Nitrobacter winogradskyi Nb-255: one gene and its partner. The protein of the gene in region 1 interacts with the protein of each later gene in a pairwise test. Links are inferred from orthologs where the notes say so. Each region holds a gene or a part of one and is shown on either strand. Other genes may lie near its edges.

Region 1 (3,307 bases):
GGCGGGCTTCGTCATGTCGGCAGGCGAGTAGACCGCCTTGACCTCGAACTCCGCCTCGAGGCCGGAGCGCGCCTTCTCGATGTCAGCCTCGGCGCCAAGCCCGTTGATCACGACATTGGCGCCGGCGCCGGCGAAGGCGCGGGCATAGGCCAGGCCTATGCCGCTGGTTGATCCGGTCACGACCGCGGTCTTGCCTTTCAACTTCGTCATCACCCTCTCCTGTCGGAAGCGCGGATCATCAAAGCCGCGCCGCGCTGCCGTCAAAGCACCGGCGACCATGTCGCCGGTCAAGCCGCTTCGCGCTCAAGCCCACCCGCGCACGACGACGCTTACTCCACGCAGTCGTTATCGCTCGCCCGTGGATGCCAACACCAGCGTCCAGAACACCTTGTACTTGGTTTCCGGAGCATAGCTCGCGGCGATGCCCAGTTTCGTGACGCCGTTCTTGAGCATGTTCGCCCGATGGGGAGGCGAATCGCGCCAACCGGAGAACGCCTCCGCGAGGGTATGATAACCGGCGCCGATATTCTCGACCGCCAGCGTCGCCGGATAGCCGGCCGCCGCCAGCCGCTTGGGCAGCGTCCCGGCAACGTCGTGATCCATCTTGTTGCGCTTGGCCATCGCCATCGATTGCGTCTCGGCAATCTTCATGAGTTCGGGATCAACCGTCACCGGACCGAGGCCGTTGTTGGCGCGATAGCCGGAAATCATCGAGGCCGCCATAACAGAATCCAGCTTGGCCCCGCCGTGCGCCATGTCGAGATAGAAAGCCGGCTGCTCCCTGGCAGCCGGCTTTTCCGTAACGCATCCAGCCACAAGCAGCAGGCCGAGAAGCACGGCAAAAGTGCGGATCATCCTGGTGTTCCGAATCCGAAGTTCGCCTCGTCATACTGCGCCCTCCGTAGCGAACTTCGGATTCGAAAGGACACGAGCAACCTGCATTTGCTGGCGGCCCTCGATTCCAGCCATCGCAAGACATCGCAAGAGATGAGTTGGACCGGATACGAATGTCGGAATCGGGCCACCAGCCCCAATGAGCGCAGTTGTTGCACATCAACAATGGCTGAAAGATGAATGATCCCGAGTGTCCCGTTTCCCGCGCTCGCACGGCTTTATCGCGACCTCTTGATCGGATCATGCTCTAGGTGCGGTCCGCGAAAATGCGATAGCGCCTGGGCTGCAATCCGACGACCTCGCCATCGCGAAGCTCGCGGTCACGCGGCGCATCGATCTCGATGACGGTTTCACCCTGACCGTCCGACAATGCGATGTCGGCGCGCTGGATCGGACCGAAGCTCCGCACCCGCCGCACGGTGCCTTCGAGTCCACCCCAGCCCGGCGGGCTGATCTGCATATCGTGGCGGCGGACGAACAGCTTCGAGGGCCCCGACGCGCCGCACTCCGCGGCGATATTCAGCGGCGTGCCGCCGAGCCGGATCACGCCGTCCTGGATATCGACGGGCAGCACAATGGACTCCCCGATGAAGCCATGGACGAACGCTGTCGCCGGGCTGTTATACACTTCGCCCGGCTTGCCGATCTGCTCGATCCTGCCCTTGTCCATCACCACCACGCGGTTTGCGACTTCAAGCGCTTCCTCCTGATCGTGAGTCACGAACACCGAGGTGACATGAATTTCCTCGTGCAGCGAGCGCAGCCAGCGACGCAACTCCTTCCGCACCTTGGCGTCGAGCGCACCGAACGGCTCGTCCAGCAGCAGGATGCGGGGCTCGGTGGCCAGCGCCCGGGCGAGCGCGATGCGTTGACGCTGGCCGCCGGAGAGTTGACTCGGATAGCGGTCAGCGAGCCAGTCGAGTTGCACCAGATCGAGCAGTTCCTTGACCCGCGCGCGGATACTGGCTTCGTCCTTGCGTATGGCGCGCGGCTGCACCCGCAGGCCGAACGCGACGTTCTCGAAGACCGTCATGTGGCGGAACAAAGCGTAGTGCTGAAATACGAAGCCGACCTGCCGCTCACCTGCTCCGCGCGCCAACGCGTTCTCGCCGTCGAATGACACCGAGCCGCTGTCCGGCCAGTCGAGCCCGGCGATAATCCGCAATAGCGTCGTCTTGCCCGAGCCCGACGGACCAAGCAGCGCCAGCAATTCGCCATCCCCGATCGTCAGGTCGACGTTGTTAAGCGCGGAGAATGCGCCAAACCTCTTGACGATATTTTTCAGCTCAATGCTCACGCGTCTGCCGCCCCTCGTCGAGTTGCCCTTCGAGAATCGTTTTCGCAATCAGCGTGATCAATGCGAGCAGCGCCAATAACGATGCTACCGCGAACGCCGCCACAAACTGATACTCGTTATACAGGATTTCAACCAGCAGCGGCATCGTGTTGGTTTCACCCCGGATGTGACCGGAAACCACGGAGACCGCACCGAACTCGCCCATCGCGCGCGCGTTGCAAAGCAGCACGCCATAGAGCAGGCCCCATTTGATATTCGGAAGCGTGACACGAAAGAAGGTCTGCAGCCCGGAAGCGCCGAGCGACAGCGCGGCTTCTTCTTCCGCCGTCCCCTGCTCCTGCATCAACGGAATCAGCGCCCGCGACACGAAGGGAAAGGTCACGAACGTCGTCGCCAGCGCGATGCCGGGCAGCGCGAACAGAATCTGGATGTCGTGATCCTGCAGCCAGGGCCCGAGAAAACCCTGTCCCCCGAACAACAACACGAACACCAGACCGGAAACGACGGGGCTGACCGAGAACGGCAGGTCGATCAGGGTGATGAGCAGCGTCTTTCCGGGAAACTCGAACTTGGCGACGGCCCATGCGGCAATCAAACCGAACACCAGATTGAGACCGACCGAAATCGCCGCGACCGTCAGCGTCAGCTTGATCGCCGACACCGCTTCCGGTTCGGCAAGCGCCGCGAAATACACCTGTCCGCCCTTGGCGAACGCCTCAGCGAACACGATCGTCAGCGGCAACACGATGAACACCGTGAGAAACAGAATGCAAAGGCCTATCAGCAATGCGCGCACCCAGCGCGGCTCGGAGCGGGCGTCATTGCGGTCGCGCGAAATCGCGAAAGCGGCTTCGGACATCAGCGTCACCTCTAATACGCCTGCTCTTGCGCCCGCGCCCAGCGCTGCAAGCGATTGATGACGAAAATCACCAGGAAGGACACCAGAAGCATGACCACGGCGATCGCGGTCGCGTCGGCGTAACGAAATTCCGACAGGCGGATCACGATCAGCAGCGGCGCGATCTCCGACACATTCGGCAGGTTGCCGGCGATGAAAATCACCGAGCCATACTCCCCGACAGCGCGCGCGAATGCGAGCGCGAAGCCCGTGAGCAG
Region 2 (3,179 bases), 2.5 Mb from region 1 along the record:
ATCGCAACGACCGCCGGCACGCACATGCTGATCGCTTCAGGCACGATCGAGCATCCGCTGCGGGCCATCATGGATGGAGGTCCCTGCACATGGTTTCTGACGCCGGCCAATCCGGTCACGGCGCGCAAGCGTTGGATCGCCGGTTCGCTGGAGCCCAGGGGGACGCTCGCGATCGATGCCGGCGCGGTGGCGGCGCTGCGCGCCGGCAAGAGCCTGCTTCCGGCGGGCGTGACCCGGATTGACGGGCATTTCGCGCGGGGCGATGCCGTCATCGTGCGCGGTCCGAACGGGCATGAGATCGGCCGCGGCCTCGTCGCCTACGACGCCGCCGACGCCGACAGGATCAAGGGGCGTTCGTCTTCCGATGCCGCGCAGCTTCTGGGGGTTCGCGGCCGCGTCGAAATGATTCATCGCGACGACCTCGTGGTCGGCGGGCCACTCGGCGATTCCGCTTAGAGCATGATCCCGACCCGAAGGACCGCGCCGGCGCAAAGTGGAAACCGGTTTTCGGAAATGATCATACTCGAACAGAAAGACAAATAGCGGTCTGGTTCAGCGCAGTTGAAACAGATTCCAGAGCGGGATGAGGAAAAAGTGTCTAGAGCATTTCCCGGCGAAGCGGATGACCTGTTCGCCGTAAGAAAATGCGACCAGCTGGCAGCGGGAGCATGCTGGAATCAAGCAGCCTCGGTCTTGCGAGGACAGTCGTCTCACGCCTCGCCGGGCCCGGATTTATATGTTAGGGATATGACAAGCACATACGATCGAAGACTGTTACCCGAATGACGGCTCCCATGAAGGCGATCGGCGCTCCGGCCGATCTTCCCGTGTTGATGGGCGACCTCGCAGCACAGGCGCGCGAGGCCGCGCGCTCGCTCGGGCTCGCTTCAACGGCGCAGAAGAACGAGGCGCTCGATGCGATGGCGCGCGCGATTCGAAGCAATGCGGCTGCGATCCTCCAGGCCAATGCGCAAGACGTCGCGGATGCACGCGCCGGCGGCGCCACCGCCGCTTTCCTCGATCGTCTCACGCTGACGCAGGCGCGCGTGGAGGCGATGGCCGACGGCGTGAAGGTGGTTCGCGAGATAGACGATCCGGTGGGGCGGGTCACCGAGCGCTGGCAGCGTCCCAACGGCATGACCATCGAGCGCGTGCGGGTGCCGCTCGGAGTGGTCGCCGTGATCTTCGAGAGCCGTCCCAATGTCTGCGCCGACGCCGGCGTGCTCTGTCTTAAATCCGGCAACGCCGTGATCCTGCGCGGCGGCTCGGAAAGTTTTCGCTCATGCCGCGCGATTCATGCGTGCCTGGTCGAGGGATTGCGCGAGGCGCGATTGCCTGAAGCGGCGATCACGCTGGTGCCGACGCGCGACCGCGCCGCGGTCGGGCTGCTTCTGAGCGGGATGAATGGCGGCATCGACGTGATCGTGCCGCGCGGCGGCAAAAGCCTTGTCGCGCGTGTCGAGGCCGAGGCGCGCGTGCCGGTGTTCGCGCATCTTGAAGGCGTCAATCATGTTTATGTCGATGGCGCCGCCGATCTCGCAATGGCGAAGGCGGTCGTGCTCAACTCGAAAATGCGCCGCCCCGGCGTTTGCGGTGCGGCCGAAACGCTGCTGGTCGATCGCTCGGGCGTACGGGATATTCTGAAGCCGCTGGTCGAAGCGCTGATCGAGGCCGGTTGCGAGGTGCGCGGCGATTCCGACGTGCAGGGTGTCGATCCGCGGGTCAGGTCCGCGGCCGACAGCGACTGGAATACCGAATACGGCGACGCGATCATTTCCGCGCGCGTGGTCGACGGTTGCGGCGGCGCGATTGATCATATCCAGCGTCACGGCTCGCGCCACACGGATGCGATCGTGACCGAGGATCCTGAAACGGCGGCCCGGTTTCTCAACGAGGTCGATTCGGCGATCGTGCTGCACAATGCGTCGACGCAATTCGCCGACGGCGGGGAGTTCGGCTTCGGGGCTGAAATCGGCATTGCCACGGGCAAGTTCCACGCGCGGGGGCCGGTTGGCGCCGAGCAGTTGACGAGCTTCAAATATCGCGTCCATGGTGACGGGCAGGTGCGCCCGTGAGCGCGCCCGGATCATCCTGCGGGTGGCGCGGGGATTGATTTGGGGTCGCGTTCCGTCGTCTCACGCGCCATCCCGCTTCATTCCGATGGCATGCGTATCGGCCTGCTTGGCGGCTCGTTCAATCCGCCTCACGCCGCGCATCGCGCCGTCAGCCTGTATGCCCTGAAGCGGCTGGAACTCGACCGGGTCTGGTGGCTCGTTTCTCCCGCCAACCCGCTCAAGGACGCGCGGGCGCTACGCGCTCTCGGCGAACGCGCCGCCGCGGCGTCGGCCGTAGCGAATGATCCGCGCATCGACATTAGTTGTCTCGAAGCCGTCATCGGAACGCGCTACACCATCGACACCATAACCTATCTGCGACGCAGGTGCGCGAACGTGCGCTTTGTCTGGATCATGGGCGCCGATAATCTGGAGCAGTTTCACCGCTGGGAGAACTGGCGGCGGATCGCCGCCGCGGCGCCGATCGCGGTGGTCGATCGCCCGCCGCACAGTTTCCAGGCTCTTGCAGCGCCAGCCGCGCAGGCGCTCGCGCGATGGCGTTTGCCGGAAGCGAGGGCCGACCGGTTGGCCTCGCACCGCCTGCCTGCCTGGGTTTTCCTCACCGGAATGAAATCGCGGTTGTCTTCGACTGGGCTGCGGAACCAGGACGGAACATGGAGGACGGGGAGCTAAAAACCTGAAGCGCTCTCACTGGATTCTTGAAACCTTCTCCCCTACATGCGTATTATAGATCTTCGGGCGCTGGGGTTCGGCGTCGGTACCGTGAAAGGAAATGGTCCCTGACCGCACCTGTATTGTCCAGGCCCGCTTCATCCGCCTCGCTCGGATCGTCGACGCCGAAGAGAACGGCGGCCAAGACCGACAGGCCTGAAACCCGAACGTCTTTGGTGGCTCCCCTCAGTCCGGAGGCGCAGCCCGACGTTGAACAAACCCTCAGGCTGATCCTTTCGCGCCTTGAGGATATGAAGGCGGAAGATGCGGTCACCATCGGCCTGCGCGGCAGGTCGGCTTTTTCGGATTACATGGTGGTCGTCACCGGCAGGTCCAACCGTCATGTCGGTGCGATCGCGGAAACCGTGGCCAGGGGCCTCAAGGACATCGGGG

Evidence for each region.
Region 2: the proteins of NWI_RS14320 (region 1) and NWI_RS02310 interact in binary tests that used the Escherichia coli proteins (3 or more experiments, as listed by UniProt). The link is inferred for Nitrobacter winogradskyi Nb-255 from one-to-one orthologs.

Annotation. Positions count from the first base shown.
Region 1 is NC_007406.1:2,996,249-2,999,555, forward strand. What follows is about bases 167-3,158. They hold NWI_RS14320 (sulfate/molybdate ABC transporter ATP-binding protein), read right to left. Parts: upstream 2,192-3,158; coding sequence 1,142-2,191; downstream 167-1,141. Other genes in these bases: NWI_RS14310 (3-hydroxybutyrate dehydrogenase), read right to left, coding at 167-210; NWI_RS14315 (CAP domain-containing protein), read right to left, coding at 346-855; cysW (sulfate ABC transporter permease subunit CysW), read right to left, coding at 2,181-3,050; cysT (sulfate ABC transporter permease subunit CysT), read right to left, coding at 3,062-3,158. Also shown: more of NWI_RS14310, read right to left, coding at 1-166; more of cysT, read right to left, coding at 3,159-3,307. UniProt on the Escherichia coli protein: Part of the ABC transporter complex CysAWTP involved in sulfate/thiosulfate import. Responsible for energy coupling to the transport system.
Region 2 is NC_007406.1:499,950-503,128, forward strand. The notes cover bases 65-2,928. They hold NWI_RS02310 (glutamate-5-semialdehyde dehydrogenase), read left to right. Parts: upstream 65-782; coding sequence 783-2,075; downstream 2,076-2,928. Other genes in these bases: proB (glutamate 5-kinase), read left to right, coding at 65-456; NWI_RS02315 (nicotinate-nucleotide adenylyltransferase), read left to right, coding at 2,115-2,747. Also shown: more of proB, read left to right, coding at 1-64; rsfS (ribosome silencing factor), read left to right, coding at 2,963-3,179. UniProt on the Escherichia coli protein: Catalyzes the NADPH-dependent reduction of L-glutamate 5-phosphate into L-glutamate 5-semialdehyde and phosphate. The product spontaneously undergoes cyclization to form 1-pyrroline-5-carboxylate.